2 regions of the Streptomyces sp. RG80 genome follow, and region 1 is predicted to be linked to the other one. Evidence: riboswitches for the same ligand, from Rfam matches in the RefSeq annotation. Region 1 holds a riboswitch; the other holds the start of a gene.
The links. Region 1 has a riboswitch for cobalamin ahead of ABKA17_RS11030 (energy-coupling factor ABC transporter permease). Riboswitches for the same ligand answer to the same signal wherever they lie in the genome.
Positions count from the first base shown of each region.

Region 2: another riboswitch for cobalamin. It lies ahead of ABKA17_RS26495 (SCO2321 family membrane protein); the one in region 1 lies ahead of ABKA17_RS11030 (energy-coupling factor ABC transporter permease).

Region 1 is NZ_JBEAAJ010000003.1:174,745-182,350, reverse strand. It holds gene ABKA17_RS11050 (glutamate synthase-related protein) at 1-2,163, opposite strand, end outside; gene ABKA17_RS11045 (Lrp/AsnC family transcriptional regulator) at 2,324-2,791, opposite strand; gene ABKA17_RS11040 (AzlC family ABC transporter permease) at 2,855-3,559, shown strand; gene ABKA17_RS11035 (branched-chain amino acid transporter permease) at 3,552-3,881, shown strand; cobalamin riboswitch at 4,022-4,206, shown strand; gene ABKA17_RS11030 (energy-coupling factor ABC transporter permease) at 4,237-4,947, shown strand; gene ABKA17_RS11025 (energy-coupling factor ABC transporter substrate-binding protein) at 4,944-5,345, shown strand; gene cbiQ (cobalt ECF transporter T component CbiQ) at 5,352-6,101, shown strand; gene ABKA17_RS11015 (energy-coupling factor ABC transporter ATP-binding protein) at 6,098-6,943, shown strand; gene ABKA17_RS11010 (sigma-70 family RNA polymerase sigma factor) at 6,965-7,600, opposite strand.
Region 2 is NZ_JBEAAJ010000007.1:598,096-605,701, reverse strand. It holds gene ABKA17_RS26525 (hypothetical protein) at 1-122, opposite strand, end outside; gene ABKA17_RS26520 (ferredoxin) at 204-437, opposite strand; gene ABKA17_RS26515 (aldehyde dehydrogenase) at 444-1,901, opposite strand; gene ABKA17_RS26510 (Strvi_7410 family MBL fold metallo-hydrolase) at 2,069-3,118, shown strand; gene ABKA17_RS26505 (nuclear transport factor 2 family protein) at 3,214-3,678, shown strand; gene ABKA17_RS26500 (phosphotransferase) at 3,705-4,346, opposite strand; cobalamin riboswitch at 4,402-4,533, shown strand; gene ABKA17_RS26495 (SCO2321 family membrane protein) at 4,649-5,884, shown strand; gene ABKA17_RS26490 (SCO2322 family protein) at 5,881-6,543, shown strand; gene ABKA17_RS26485 (energy-coupling factor transporter transmembrane component T) at 6,533-7,606, shown strand, end outside.

The sequences.
Region 1 (7,606 bases):
GCCCATGGTCTTGGCGAGGGACTTCTCGGCCGCCTTGCGGAACTTCCTGAGCGCCAGGTCCGTCTCGGTGATCTCACCCGCCGGGGCGGGTGCGCTCGGGTACCTCTCCTCGGCGCGCAGTCGTGCGCTGAGGCTGTAGACGGCGGAGGCGCCGAAGCCGAGCGCGGTCGCCACGTGGTGCGAGGAGGCCAGCTGGCCGCTCTCGGCGACGATCGAGACGCGCAGCCGGAGCCCGGTCTCGATCAGGCGCTGGTTGACGGCCGCGACGGCGAGGATCACCGGCAGCGGGGCGCGGGTGGAGGAGACGGCCCGGTCGGTGAGCATCGCGATGCCGCCCCGCTCGGCGGCGAACCGCTCGACGTCGTCGCAGAGTCGTTCCACGGCCGACCGCAGCGCGTCGGCGTTCGCGGTCTCGTCCCCGGCGACGGGCTCGTAGAGCATCGCGAACCGCTTCAGCGGCACGATCTGCTGGTCGCGCAGCCGGACCATGTCGAGGTGCCCGAGGACGGGCGAGGAGACGACGAGCTGACGGCCGTGCGCGCTGCCCGTGCCGTCCGGCTTCGGGCCGAGGGCGACGCGCATGCTCATGCCGTCGGCCTCGCGGATGCTGTCCAGCGGCGGGTTGGTCACCTGGGCGAAGCGCTGCGAGAAGTACTTCGCCATGCCGCCCTCGGTGTCGCTGAGCGCGTTGATGGCGTTGCCGTAGCCCATCGCCGAGATCCGCTCCGACCCCTCGGCGAGCATCGGGTCGAGCATGAACCGGAAGCTCTCCTGGTTCAGCGAGTACGCCACGTACCGGCCGGCGAGGGTCAGGTCGCCGTCGTAGCCGAGGGTCGTGGTGCCGCGGTAGTAGTCGGGGGCGGGCAGGTCGTCGAGGTTCACCCGCGCCGCGGTGAGCAGTTCGGAGTACGGGCGGCGCGCGGCGAGGGCGTCGAGGACCTCGCGGGTGCGCATCCGGCGTCCGGTGCGGTGGTCGACGACGAGCATGCCGCCGGCCTCGATCCGGCCCCGGTGCACGACCTCGTCGTCCGGGAAGGCGACCTGCCCGGCCTCGGAGGCCACCATCAGGTACTCGGCGGTCTCGACGGTACGCAGCGGGCGCAGGCCGAGCCGGTCCAGGCGGGCGCCGACGACGTCGCCGTCGCTGAAGATGAGGGCCGCGGGGCCGTCGTTCTTCTCCTCGTACAGGGAGAAGTACTCCAGCATGTCGCGGACGCCGTCGGGCAGGGTGCGGTCGTTCTCCCAGGCGGGCGGCATGAGGGACACGACGGCCTCGACGAGGTCCAGGCCGTCGTCGAAGACCCGGCTCTGGAGGGTCTGGTCGAGGCGGCTGGAGTCGGACTGGCCGGGCGGGCGCACGATGGACCGGGTCCGGGCGCGCGCGAGGGCCTCGTCGGAGAGGCGGTTCTTGCGGTCGGTGTTGAGCTCGCCGTTGTGCGCCATGAGCCGGAACGGCTGGGCCATGGTCGGGTGCGGCTCGGTGTTGGTGGAGAACCGGGTGTGGAAGTACAGCGAGCGGACCGAGTGCCGGGGGTCGACCAGGTCGCGGAAGTAGCCGATGACCTCGCCGGAGTTGAGGCGCCCCTTGAGGACCTGGGTGCGCGCGCTGAGCGAGAGCGGGTACAGCCCGGCGTACGCCTCGTCGGCGTAGGCGACGGCCTCGACCGCGAGCAGGGCGCGGTGGGCGGCCGCGTCGACGGCGGCGCGCTCCCAGTCGTCGGGGGCGCGGAACACCCACTGCACGACGGGCAGTTGGTACTGCTCTGCGGCGGGGCAGGCGACGGTGTGGTCGACGGGTACGTCCCGGACGAGGAGGATCTCGAAGCCCTGCTCGGCGATGCTGCGCCCGACGAGTTCGCGCGCGCCCGCGCGGCGCCCGGCGTCGGTGGGCACGAAGCAGTTGGCGACACCGAAGTGCCCGGCGCGCAGCGCCCGGCCGGTGAGCGCGCCGAAGAACTCCACCGACAGGTCGACGCTCACGCCGGCGCCGTCCCCGACGCCCTCGGCGGACTTGCCGCCGCGGTGCGGGATGGTGCGCAGCGCTTCGTCGCCCTTGAGGATGACGTCGTGGCTCGGGGTTCCGTCGAGCCGGGTGAGGAAGCCGACGCCGCAGTCACTGTGGTCGCGGGCAGGGTCGTGGAGACCGAGGGTGCTGGAGTTCAAGTGGCGGTCCTGTGAGCAGCGGGTTTCGGCTGGGGGTACCTCCCAGGCCCGTGGGGCACTGGGGAAGGACGGCCAGGCTGCGTCGGTGGAGCGCTCGCCGCGGGCGGGCCGGTGTACCGGCCGAGCCCAGAGTGGTGCAAAGGGAAACGGTAAGGCGTGCCTAAGTTCGATGCAAGTGGGTCTTGATCTCCTTCATGGTCAGGTGGGACTCCAGACGCGAGACGGCGGGCAGCCCGCTGAGCCTGCCCATGAGGAAGGCCTCGTAGGCGGCGTGGTCCGCGACCGCGACGCGCAGGAAATAGTCCGGGCGCCCGTACATCCGGCGGAACTCCACGACCTCCTCGTAGGAGGCGACGGTCTCCTCGAACTCCTCGACGGTCCCGCGGTCCTGGGCATGGATCTCGACGTCGATCAGCACCTCGAGGCCGCGCCCCAGCGCCGCGGGGTCGACCACGGCCCGGTATCCGGCGATGACCCCGGCCTCCTCCAGCCGCTTGACCCGGCGCAGACAGGGCGGCGGGGTCAGGCCGACCCGCTTGGCCAGCTCGACGTTGGTGAGCCGACCGTCCTGGCGCAGATGAAACAGAATGTCGCGATCAATGGCATCGAGGCTTACTTCATTGCTCACCGAGCGATCGTACAGCGGTAATCGGCAACCATATAAGGCACGCTCTTTCCTAAAATTACGCCTATGCACCTAACTCCCGCCGTCAAGCCCTCCGAGGCGCGCGCGGCTTTCGGGGACTCCCTCGGTGTGGGCCTGGGGTTCGTCCCGCTCGGGCTCGCCTACGGGGCGCTGGTGACGCAGTCGGGGCTGCCCTGGTGGTGGGCAGGGCTGGCGGCGGCGCTGATCTTCGGCGGATCGTTCGAGTTCCTGCTCATCGGCCTGGTCACCGCCACCGCGCCGCTCGCGTCCGTCGCGCTGTCGGCGTTCATGGTCAACGTCCGGCACGTCTTCTACGGGCTGTCGTTCCCGCTGCACCGCGTGCCCGGCCGCCTCGGCAGGGCGTACAGCACCTTCGCGATGTGCGACGAGGCGTACGCGCTGGCCACCGGCGAGCAGGCCCGCGCCTGGTCCGGCCGCCGCATCCTGTGGCTCCAGCTCTTCCTGCACCTGTACTGGGCGGGCAGTGCGACCGCCGGCGCCCTGCTCGGCTCCCTCGTACCCGGCGTCGACGGCCTGGACTTCGCCCTGACCGCGCTGTTCGCCGTCCTCGCCCTAGAAGCCCTCAGGGACGTGCGTGGCGATCTGCCCACTCCCGTGCTGGCCCTGCTCAGCGCCCTGACCGCGCGGTTCCTCTGCCCCGGCGAACTGCTCCCAGCCGCCTTCGCCCTGTTCACCACCGCCCTGCTGGCCCGCCACCTCACGACCCGCCGGAAGCCGAGCCATGCCTGACACGCCCTACGCCGTCGCCGCCGTCCTCGTGGCCGCCGCCGTGACCTGGGCCCTGCGCGCCCTGCCCTTCGCCGCCCTCACGCCGCTGCGCGAGAGCGCGACCGTGCGGTACCTCAGCACCCGGATGCCCGCCGGCGTCATGCTGATCCTCCTCTTCTACTGCCTGCGCGACCTCCCCCTCCCCCACCCGCGCGCCCTCGCCCCGCTGACCGCCCTGGCCGTCACCGTCGCCCTGCATCTGTGGCGTCGCAACGCCCTGTTGAGCATCCTCGGCGGCACCACGGCCCATGTGCTCCTGCTCGGCACGGTGTTCACCGGCTGAGAGCGGCTCGGGGCCGCTCGAAGGGCGGTTGCGGGAGTCACTCGGCGCACTCGGCCCCGTCCCGGTGTGCGCCCGGCGCGAGCCGCCGGGCGCCGCTCACGCGCCCCCTGCTGCCGCTTGCCAGCGCCTTTACCAGCGCACTACTCTCGCCAGGCCTTGGTGAACGGGAAATCCGGTGTGATGCCGGTGCGGCCCTCGCCACTGTGATCGGGAAGTCCGGCTCCGGCTCTTACGAGCAGCCACTGGGTCCTTCGGGACCCGGGAAGGCGGAGCACGGGCGGTGGGACCCGTGAGCCAGGAGACCGGCCAAGGCGCGTCAACCATCCACGAGGTGCTGGAGAGGGTCTGCTGAGCCATGCACATAGCCGAGGGTTTCCTTCCTCCGGCGCACGCCGTCGCCTGGGGCGTCGCGTCCGCGCCATTCGTCGTCCACGGAGTGCGCTCGCTCACCCGTGAAGTCCGGGAGCACCCGGAGAGCACCCTGCTCCTCGGCGCCTCCGGCGCCTTCACGTTCGTCCTGTCCGCGCTGAAGCTGCCCTCGGTGACGGGCAGTTGCTCCCACCCCACCGGCACGGGCCTCGGCGCCATCCTGTTCCGGCCGCCGATCATGGCCGTACTGGGCACCATCACCCTGCTCTTCCAGGCCCTGCTGCTCGCCCACGGAGGTCTGACCACGCTGGGCGCCAACGTGTTCTCGATGGCGATCGTCGGGCCCTGGACGGGATACGCCGTCTACCGACTGCTACGGCGCTTCGACGTGCCGCTGATGGTGGCGGTGTTCTTCGGCGCGTTCTTCGCGGACCTCTCCACCTACTGCGTCACCAGCGTGCAGTTGGCGCTCGCCTTCCCGGACCCCGGCAGCGGATTCCTGGGCGCGCTCGGCAAGTTCGGCTCCATCTTCGCCGTCACCCAGATCCCGCTCGCGGTGAGCGAGGGGCTCCTGACGGTGTTCGTGATGCGTCTGCTGGTCCAGTCGAGCAAGGGCGAACTGACGCGGCTCGGAGTGCTGTTGACCCGGCAGAACAAGACCGAGGCCGAGACCGAGACCGAGGCGGTGGCCCGATGAGCCGTAACGCGAAGATCAACGCCCTGCTGCTGCTCGTCGTGGCGGCACTCGCCGTGCTGCCGCTGGCCCTCGGGCTCGGCGACCACAAGGAGGAGCCCTTCACGGGCGCCGACGCCGAGGCCGAGACCGCGATCACCGAGATCGAGCCGGACTACGAGCCCTGGTTCTCGCCCTTGTACGAACCGCCGTCCGGCGAGATCGAGTCGGCCCTGTTCGCCCTCCAGGCGGCGCTCGGCGCGGGCGTCCTCGCCTACTACTTCGGGCTGCACCGGGGCCGCCGGCAGGGCGAGGAGCGGGCGCTGGCCCGACGGGACACGGACACCCGAAAGACCCTGGGCGACTCCCCCGCCGAGGCCCCCGACGGGTCCGCCGCCCAGTCCGCCGCCGAACGGACCTGACCCCGCGTGCTGCCGATCGACGCGGCCGCGCACAGCAGCCGCTGGCGCCACCGCCACCCCGTCGACAAGGCCGTGCTGGGGCTCGGCCTGACGATCCTCGCCATCTCGCTGCCGCCCTGGCCCGGCGCCGCCCTGGTGCTGGCCACGGCCCTCGTCGTCCTCCTGGGCCCGGCCGGCGTGCCCGCCCGGCGGCTGTGGCGCGCCTACCGGGTGCCGCTGGGCTTCTGTGTGACCGGGGCCCTCACCCTGCTCGTCCAGGTCGGCGGCCCCGACGGCGTCGTCGCCCCGGCCGACGGCGGCTGGGTGCGCGCCGGGGAGCTGTTGCTGCGTACGTCGGCCGCCTCGCTGGGGGTGCTCCTGTTCGCCTTCACCACCCCCATGTCCGACCTGCTGCCCCGACTGGTGAAGGCGGGCGTGCCCGCACCCGTCGTGGACGTCGCGCTGGTGACGTACCGCATGAGCTTCCTGCTCCTGGACTCCGTGCGCCGGATCCGCGAGGCCCAGGCGGCCCGGCTCGGGCACACCAGCCGGGCCGCGGAGTGGCGGTCGCTGGCTGGGCTCGGCGCCACCGCTTTCGTACGGGCCTTCAGCCGGGCGGCGCGGCTCCAGGACGGGCTCGCCGGGCGCGGCTACGACGGCACCCTGCGGGTGCTGGTGCCCGAGGCCCGCGTCTCCGTCCGCTTCACGGCCGCCAGTGTCGCGCTGCTCGCGACGGTGGCCGCCCTCACCCTCGTCCTGGAAAGGCCGCTGTCATGAGCGAGCCCGTGCTGGTCGCCCTGCGGGGCGCGTCCTTCGCGTACGAGGACGGCCCGACCGTGCTCGACGGCCTCGACTTCGAGGTGCGCGAGGGGCGGGCGCTCGCGCTGCTGGGCCGCAACGGCAGCGGCAAGACCACGCTGATGCGCCTGCTCAGCGGCGGACTGCGGCCGCGCACCGGCGAGTTGGCGGTCGAGGGGCGGCCGGTGTCCTACGACCGCAAGGGGCTGACCCGGCTGCGGACGACCGTACAGCTGGTGGTGCAGGACCCGGACGACCAGCTGTTCGCCGCGTCCGTCGCCCAGGACGTGTCCTTCGGACCGCTCAACCTCGGTCTGCCCGACCCGGACGTACGGGCCCGGGTGGCGCAGGCGCTGGCCGCCCTGGACATCACCGCGCTCGCCGACCGGCCCACCCATCTCCTCTCGTACGGCCAGCGCAAACGGACCGCGATCGCGGGTGCCGTGGCGATGCGGCCGCGTGTCCTGATCCTCGATGAGCCGACCGCCGGCCTCGACCCCGACGGCCAGGAGCGGCTGCTCACCACCCTCGACGGGCTGCGCGCCTCGGGCACCACGGTGGTGATGGCCACCCACGACGTCGACCTCGCCCTGCGCTGGGCCGACGACGCGGCCCTGCTCACCCCCTCCGGCGCGCACACCGGCCCCGCCGCCGCGATGCTGGCCCGCACGGAGCTGCTCGGGCAGGCGGGGCTGCGGCTGCCCTGGGGCGTCGCGGCCGCCCGACTGCTCAGGGAGCAGGGGCTGCTGGCCGACGACGCCCCGGGGCCGCGCACCGCGGACGAACTCTCCGCGATGGTCCACGACTCCGCGTCCCGGTGACGGCGGGCGGACACGCCGGGTTCAGGCCGCCTGGAGGACAGGTCCCTCCTTCGCCACCGCCCTGCGGGCGGGGGCGGTGCCCTCGTCGTCCAGCAGGTCCAGCAGCGACTCCCGGGCGCGGGCCACGCGGGAACGGACCGTGCCGACCGGGCAGTTGCCGGCCTCGGCGGCCTCCGCGTAGGGCAGGCCGAGCAGTTGGGTGAGGACGAACGCCTCGCGGCGCTCGTCCGGCAGCGACTCCAGGAGATCCAGCAGGGCGATGCCGTCGTCGAAGCCGGGCAGGTAGCGCGGCTGCGCGTGCTCGACGGCCAGTTGCCAGTCCGGTGTGTCGGACAGACGCGGCCGCGCGGCGGCATGCCGGTAGCTGTCGATCACCGCGCGGCGCGCGATGGCCAGCAGCCAGGCGCGGGCCGAGGAGCGCCCCTCGAACCGGTGCAGACTGCCGAGCGCGCGCAGGAACGTGTCCTGCGCCAGGTCGTCGGCGGCCTGGGGGTCGCCGCAGAGATGGGCGACATAGCGCTTCACGTCGAGGTGCAGGGCGCGGACGAAGTGCTCGACCGCGTTCACGTCACCGCCGCGGGCGGCGAGCGCCCACGCGGTGATCGACTCGTCGGGCGACATCGACACATCCGGCGACATCGACACATCCGGCGACATCGCCGC
Region 2 (7,606 bases), on a different contig from region 1:
TCCGCCCGTACGGCATCGGTGGTCACCACCCGACGGTCCGCGCCCGCCGCGGGCGCACCGTCGCCGCCCCCGTCACCGTCACCGCCGCATCCCGCCAAGGCCATGACTGCCACCCCGGCCATGGCCACGGCGCTCCCCGCCCGTCGCATCGCTCCCCCGCCTCACAGATCACTCACAGACGGTGGGAGTTTCGCACACGTGAGCTACTCCTCCGGCGGGAACACCGGCTCCCCGCTCCCCAGCAGCGTGATCATGATCGCCTCCACCGGGCAGCTCTCCGCCGCCGCGAGGATCTTCTCGTTGGCGTCGGTCTCCGGTTCGGCGGGGTGGGACTGGCGGGCGGTGTCGAGGTGGAAGCCGTCGGGGGCGTGGTGGACGCACTGGGCCGAGCCGATGCAGACGGAGCGGTCGACCTCGACCTGCCAGCGGTCGCCCATGACCCGTCAGCCCTCCCAGCCGGCCGGGAGGTGGATCATCTTGTGTTCGAGGTACTCGCCGAAGCCTTCCGGGCCGAACTCCCGGCCCAGGCCCGAGTTCTTGTAGCCGCCGAACGGGCCCAGCATGTCGAGGCTGAAGGTGTTGACGGAGTAGGTGCCGGTGCGGACCTGGCGTGCCACCTCGATGCCGTGGGCCACGTCGGCCGTCCAGACGCTGCCGGAAAGGCCGTAGTCCGAGTCGTTGGCGATCTTCAGGGCCTCGGACTCGTCGCCGTAGGGAAGGAGACAGATCACGGGGCCGAAGATCTCCTCCCGCGCGATCCGCATGGAGTTGTCGACGTCGCCGAAGAGGGTGGGCTCCACGTACCAGCCCCGGTCCAGGCCCGGCGGGCGGCCGCCGCCGGTGAGGATCTTCGCGCCTTCCTCCTGGCCGATGCGGATGTAGTCCAGGTTCCTGCGCTGCTGGCGCTGTGCGACCAGGGGGCCCACCTGGGTCGCCGGGTCCAGCGGGTCGCCGACCACCAGCGCGCTCGCCGCCGCCGCGAAGGCGTCCGCGAACTCGTCGTAGCGGGAGCGCGGCAGGAGGATACGGGTCTGGGCCACGCACGCCTGGCCGTTGTTCATCCAGGCCGCCGAGACGATCCCGGGGACGGAGGTCTCGATGTCCGCGTCCGGCAGGACGACCGCCGCCGACTTGCCGCCCAGTTCGAGGGTGACGCGCGTGAGGTTCCTCGACGCCACCTCCATCACACGCTTGCCCGCCGCGACCGACCCGGTGAAGGAGACCTTGTCCACGCCCGGGTGCCCGACCAGGTACTCGCTGACCTCGCGGTCGGCGGGGAGGATCGACAGCACGCCCTCCGGCAGCCCGGCCTCGCGTGTGATCTCGGCCAGCAGATACGCGTCCAGCGGCGACTCCGGTGACGGCTTCAGCACCACCGTGCAGCCGGTGAGCAGCGCGGGCGCGAGCTTGGCGGCGGCCACGAACTGCGGGACGTTCCACGGGGCCACGGCGGCCACGACGCCGACCGGTTCGCGCCGGACGAGGATCTTGCCGAGGACGCCGTCGCGCTGCTCCTCGTAGGTGAAGTTCCGTGCGACCGTGATCGCCGCGTCCCACACCATCATCGCGCCGAGCGCCTGCGCGAGGACGCTCCAGGAGTACGGGGAGCCGTTCTCGGAGGAGATGACGCGGGCCAACTCCTCGTGCCGGGTGAGGATCCCGTCCTTGATGCGGGAGACGACCTCGATGCGCTCGTCGAGCGTCATCCGTGGCCAGGGCCCTTCCTCGAACGCCCTGCGCGCCGCCGCGACCGCCCGGTCCACGTCCTCCCGGGAGGCGTGCGGGACCCGTCCGATGACCTCCTCGGTGTGCGGGGAGATCACCTCGATGACGTCCTTGCCCAGGGGGTCGGTCAACTCCCCGCCGATGAACAGCTGTCCGTGTTCCACGAGCTCGGTCATGGCGAGTGCCTCCCCGGGAGCTGGCTCTGACGGTTCATCAGATAACGGAACTGATACCAGCTCCTTTCGGAGGAGTCCACAGCGGGGAACGGACCGGAAGGGTGACTTGGGCTCCCATCGAAACCCGTTCTAGTTATAGTGGCCGGAACGCGGAGACGGGGGAGCCCATGACGCAGTCCGTGCCACAGCCCGAACCGGCGGTCGGCGACCACGGAGGCGGCGTCCGCTCCCTCCGGGTCCCCATCCCCGACAACCCCCTCGGCTTCACCCTCGTGTACGTCGTCGACACCGACCGCGGTCCGGTGCTGATCGACACGGGCTGGGACGACCCCGAGTCCTGGGACACCCTCACCGCGGGGCTGGCCGCGCTCGGGACGGCGGTCGGTGAGATCCACGGGGTGGTGATCACCCATCACCACCCGGACCACCACGGCCTGTCGGGCAAGGTACGTGAGGCCTCCGGCGCCTGGATCGCGATGCACGCGGCGGACTCGGCGATCGTCGCCCGGACCCGCGACACCGACTCCTCCCGCTGGCTGGCGTACATGTCGGCCAAGCTCACGGCGGCCGGCGCCCCCGAGGAACATGTGGCGCCTCTGCGCGGCGCCCGCCCCCGCCGGCTCCCCGGCTTCTCCCCCGCACTCCCCGACCGCGAGATCGTCCCCGGCGAACTCCTCGACCTCCCCGGCCGCCGCCTGCGCGCGATCTGGACGCCGGGCCACACCCCGGGCCATGTCTGCCTGCACCTGGAGGAGGAACACCCGGCCCGACTCCCGGGCCACGGGCGCCTGTTCTCCGGGGACCACGTGCTCCCCGAGATCACCCCGCACATCGGCCTCTACGAGGACCCCGACGACGCCACCGTCACCGACCCGCTCGGCGACTACCTCGACTCCCTCGAACGCGTCGGCCGTCTCGCCCCCGCGGAGATCCTCCCGGCCCATCAGCACACCTTCACCGACGCGGCCGCCCGGGTGAGGGAGTTGCTCGCACATCACGAGGAGCGGCTGACGGACCTGCTGGGCCTGCTCGCGTCGCCGCTGACCCCGTGGCAGCTCGCCGAGCGCATGGAGTGGAACCGGCCCTGGGACCAAATCCCTTACGGGTCAAGGAACATCGCCGTCTCGGAGGCCGAGGCCCATCTGCGGCGGCTGGTCAAGCTGGGGCGGGCGGAGGCGGTGGCGGGGAGCGAGCCGGTGACGTACGTGGCGGTGTAGCGGTCCGGCGGTCCAGCGGTGTAGATGTCCAGCCGTGTGGCGGTCCAGCCGTGTAATCGGTCGCCCCGGCCGTCCCATGGCTGCTACACAGGATCATGGACCCCATCGAGCGACTCCTCGCCGAGCGCGCCTGCGAGCGTCTCATCGTCGACTTCGTCCGCCGGCTCGACCTCGGCGAACCCGGCTCCGTCGCCGAGCTGTTCACCGCGGACGGCAGCTGGGAGTGGCCGGTGGACGGGCGGCGGTTCGCGGGGCGGGCGGCGCTGCGGGAGTACTTCGGCTCGCGTCCCGAGGACCGGCTCTCGCGGCGGGTGATGACGAACATCCTGGTCACCGTGGCGACTTCGGACACGGCGACCGCGACCTCGTACTTCACGACGTACCGCGTCGACGGCCACGACGGCGGCCCGACCCCGATCCCCTCGGGCCCGCCCGTCCAGGTCGGGCACTACGAGGACGCCTTCCGCAGATCGGCCGACGGGACCTGGCTGCTGGCGTCGCGGGTCCTGCATCTGCCGTTCGGTGGGCCCACACCGCAGGCGTCCGGGGCGAGCGCGTAGTCAAGGCACCACACGGCCCGCTCGGGTCACAGCAGGGAGCGGATCAACTCCTCGGCCTGTCCCAGGAGTTCGGTCTCGCGCCGGCTCATCGTCGGGTTCGCCGCCCGTCGTCGCCGTGCCTCCGACAGGCCCTCCTCCGTCATGGGGGAGGCGTCCGCGAGCAGCCCGGTCAGCATCGCCCTGGCCGGTTCGGCGATCGGTTCGTCGCCGACGGCGACCTGGGCGAGGATCACGGCCGACATGCCCCAGTCGAGACCCGGGTCGCCCTCCTCGGCGTTGGCCCAGTCGATGACGTAGGGGCCGTCGGGGGTCAGCATCACGTTGTCCGGATGCAGGTCCAGGTGCACCACTCGGCCCGGCACCGCGTGCAGCCGCCGCAGCAGCCCGGCGACCACCTCACCCGCCTCCCGCGCGCCGATCCGTCCGGCACCGAACGCCGCCAGCATCGTCGGCCCGTGCAGCCGTTCCATCACCAGCTCGGTCCGCGTGGAGTCCGCGATCCGCACCCGCGGCACCGGATACCCGTGCCCGCGCACCCGCTCCATGACGGCCGCCTCGGCGAGCGCGTCCCCGTACCCGTCCCGGGCCCGCCGCAGCACCCACGCCTCGTCGATCTCGTACACGTCGGACGCCCGCCCCGAGCCGATGAGTCTCCCCGTGATCTCCATGTGCCCGAAACTACCGCCGCTCACAGGCGGCCCTCAGCCGCTCCGCTACGGCCCGGTACAGTGGCCGGGTCGTCATCACACCCGTACGGGGGGAAGCCGGTGCAATTCCGGCGCTGACCCGCAACCGTGAGCCGTCTCCTCCGGGAGCCGGCGAGCCGGATCGCCCCGTGCGGACTCGTTGACCGGCTCACGCGCATCGGCAACCGGCCGGTGCGCGGCACCGTCGAGGTCTACGGAGCCGAGCCGCCCGGGGTCGTCCCGTGCTGCCCGGCTCCCCCCGCAGGGAGAGGCATCCGCCGATCATGAACGTCCGCCGCAGTGCCGCGGTCCTGGCCGCCAGCGTAGTGATCGGCACGGCCGCGCCGGCCGTGGCCGCGAGTCCCTCACCGTCGCCTTCGGTGGTGATCCCGGAGGGGTTGTACGGGAGCGGGGACCCCACGTACGACGGGGTGTGGCGGCAGTCGCAGACGCTGCTCGCGCAGCTGGAGCAGGACGTGGTCCCCGCCGACGAGGCCGTGGACTGGCTGGCCGGCCAGCAGTGCGCGAACGGGGCCTTCCCCGCCTTCCGCGCGGACACCACCAAGCCCTGTGACGCCAAGGTCGTCGTCGACACCAACAACACGGCCGCCGCCGTCCAGGCCCTCGAGGCGACCGGCGGCCACGAGGACGCGTCCGGCAAGGCGATCGCCTGGCTGAAGTCCGTGCAGAACAAGGACGGCGGCTGGGGCTACACGCCGGGCGGGCCGAGCGACGCGAACTCCACGTCCGTGGTGATCGGCGCGCTGACGGCCGCCGGTCAGAAGGTCACGGCGGTCGAGAAGAACGGCCGGACGCCGTACGACGCCCTGCTGAAGCTCGCGCTCCCCTGTACCGGGGACGGCGCGGGCGCCTTCGCCTTCCAGCCCGACAAGAAGGGCGGGCTCGCCGCCAACGCCGACGCGACGGCGGCCGCGGTGCTCGGCGCGCTCGGCGAGCAGCAGACGAACGTCCACGCCGACGACGACAAGGCCGCGGCCTCCTGCGAGAAGCCCGGCGACGCCGAGCAGGCCGCGCACAACGGCGCCTCCTACCTCGCCAGGACCATGGCGAAGGACAAGCACCTCACGTCGGCCATGCCCGGATCCGAGGACCAGCCCGACTACGGCAACACCGCGGACGCGGTCGTCGCCCTCGCGGCCACCGACTTCCACACCGAGGCCACCGCGTCCGGCCGCTGGCTGGCGGCCAACGCCCTGAAGTGGGCCGAGCAGAGCGGTCCGGCCGCCTACGCGCAGCTCGTCCTCGCCGCCCAGGCCGCCGGTCTGAACCCGCGCGACTTCGGCGGCCAGGACCTCGTGGCCCTCCTGAACGCCACCGGCCCGAAGCCGGAGCAGGTGCCAACCGCGAACGAGAGCCGGGCCCCGGAGGCGGACGACGAGGCGGCGGCGGAGAAGGACGACGAGGGCGTCAGCGTCTGGTGGATCGTCGGCGTCGGACTCGTGGCCGGCATCGGCGTCGGCTTCCTGATCAGCGGCCGCAACAAGAAGCGGCAGCCGTGATCCGCCGAGTCCTCGCACCGCTCCTGGCCGCGCTGGTCCTCCTGACCGGCGCCGCCCAGGGCGCCCAGGCCGCCGGCTACCGCTACTGGTCCTTCTGGGACCGCACCGGCGACACCTGGACGTACGCCACCCAGGGCCCCGCCACCGTCGTCCCCTCCGACGGCGACGTCCAAGGCTTCCGGTTCGCCGTCAGCGAGGACTCCTCGGACGCGACGAAGCCCCGCGGTACGGCGTCCTTCACGGCGATCTGCGCGAAGACCCCGGCCGAGGAGGGCCGCAAGCGGGTGGCGCTGGTCATCGACTTCGGTACGGCGACGGACGCGCCCTCCGGGGAGAGTCCGCCCGCGGCGCGTACGGCGTGCGCGGTGGTCGCCCGGGACGCCACGAGCGCGGAGGCGCTGGCGTCGGTCGCCAAGCCTCTTCGGTACGGCACCAACGCGCTGCTGTGCGCCATCGACGGGTATCCGCAGACGGGGTGCGGGGAGCCGGTGGCCTCGGGAAAGAAGCCGGAAACGGCCTCGCCCGAGAAGACGGCCTCCGCCGAGAAGAAGGGCGACGACGGGGGTCCGTCGGTGGGCCTGTTCGTCGGCGCCGCGGCGGTGGCCGCGCTGGGCGCGGCGGCGGTGTGGCAGGCCAGGCGGCGCGGGAATGCGCGCTGACCCCGCGCACCCGGCCGGCCGTCGCGCCTCTCGGCCCCGCCCCGCGCCGCACCCGGTCGGCGGTCGCGCCACGCAGCTCCACCCCGGCGCCTGGTGGGTCTGGGCCCTCTCCCTCGGTGTCGCGGCCACCCGCACCACCAACCCCCTCCTCCTCGCCCTCCTCATCGCCACCTCCGCCTATGTGGTGGCGGCCTGCCGTCCCGACGCGCCCTGGGCCCGGGCCTACTCCGCCTTCGTCAAGCTCGGCCTCGCCGTGCTCCTCATCCGCCTGGCCTTCGCCGTCACCCTCGGCTCCCCGCTCCCCGGCACGCATGTGATCGTCACCCTCCCCGAACTCCCGCTCCCCGACTGGGCGCAGGGCATCCGCCTGGGCGGCAGGGTCACCGTCGAGACACTGGTCTTCGCGCTCTACGACGGCCTGAAGATCGCCACGCTCCTCATCTGTGTCGGCGCCGCGAACTCCCTCGCCCACCCCGGCCGGCTTCTGAAGTCCCTGCCCGGCGCGCTCTACGAGATGGGCGTGGCCGTGGTCGTGGCGATGACCTTCGCCTCGAACCTCATCCTCGACGTCCAGCGGCTGCGCGCCGCCCGCCGGTTGCGTGGCCGTCCGGACCGTGGCGTCCGAGGTCTGCTGCAAGTGGCCCTCCCGGTGCTGGAGGGCGCCCTCGAACGCTCCGTCTCCCTCGCCGCCGCGATGGACGCGCGCGGCTACGGCCGCACCGCCGACGTCCCCGCCCCCGTCCGCCGTACGACCGCCGCCCTCACCCTCGGCGGGCTGCTCGGCATCTGCGCCGGAACGTACGGTCTGCTCACCGCCGAAGGCGGCACGTACGGGATGCCCGTCCTGCTCGCCGGGGTCGCGGCCGCCCTCGTCGGCCTGCGGCTGGGCGGCCGTCGTACGCCGCGCACCCGGTACCGTCCGGACCGTTGGGGCACGCGCGCGTGGCTGGTGGCGGGTTCCGGCGTGGCGGTGGCCGTGGGGATGTTCGTCGCGGCCGCCCGTGACCCGGTCGCCCTGCACCCCGGTGTGATCCCGTTGGTCGCGCCCACCCTGCCGCTCTGG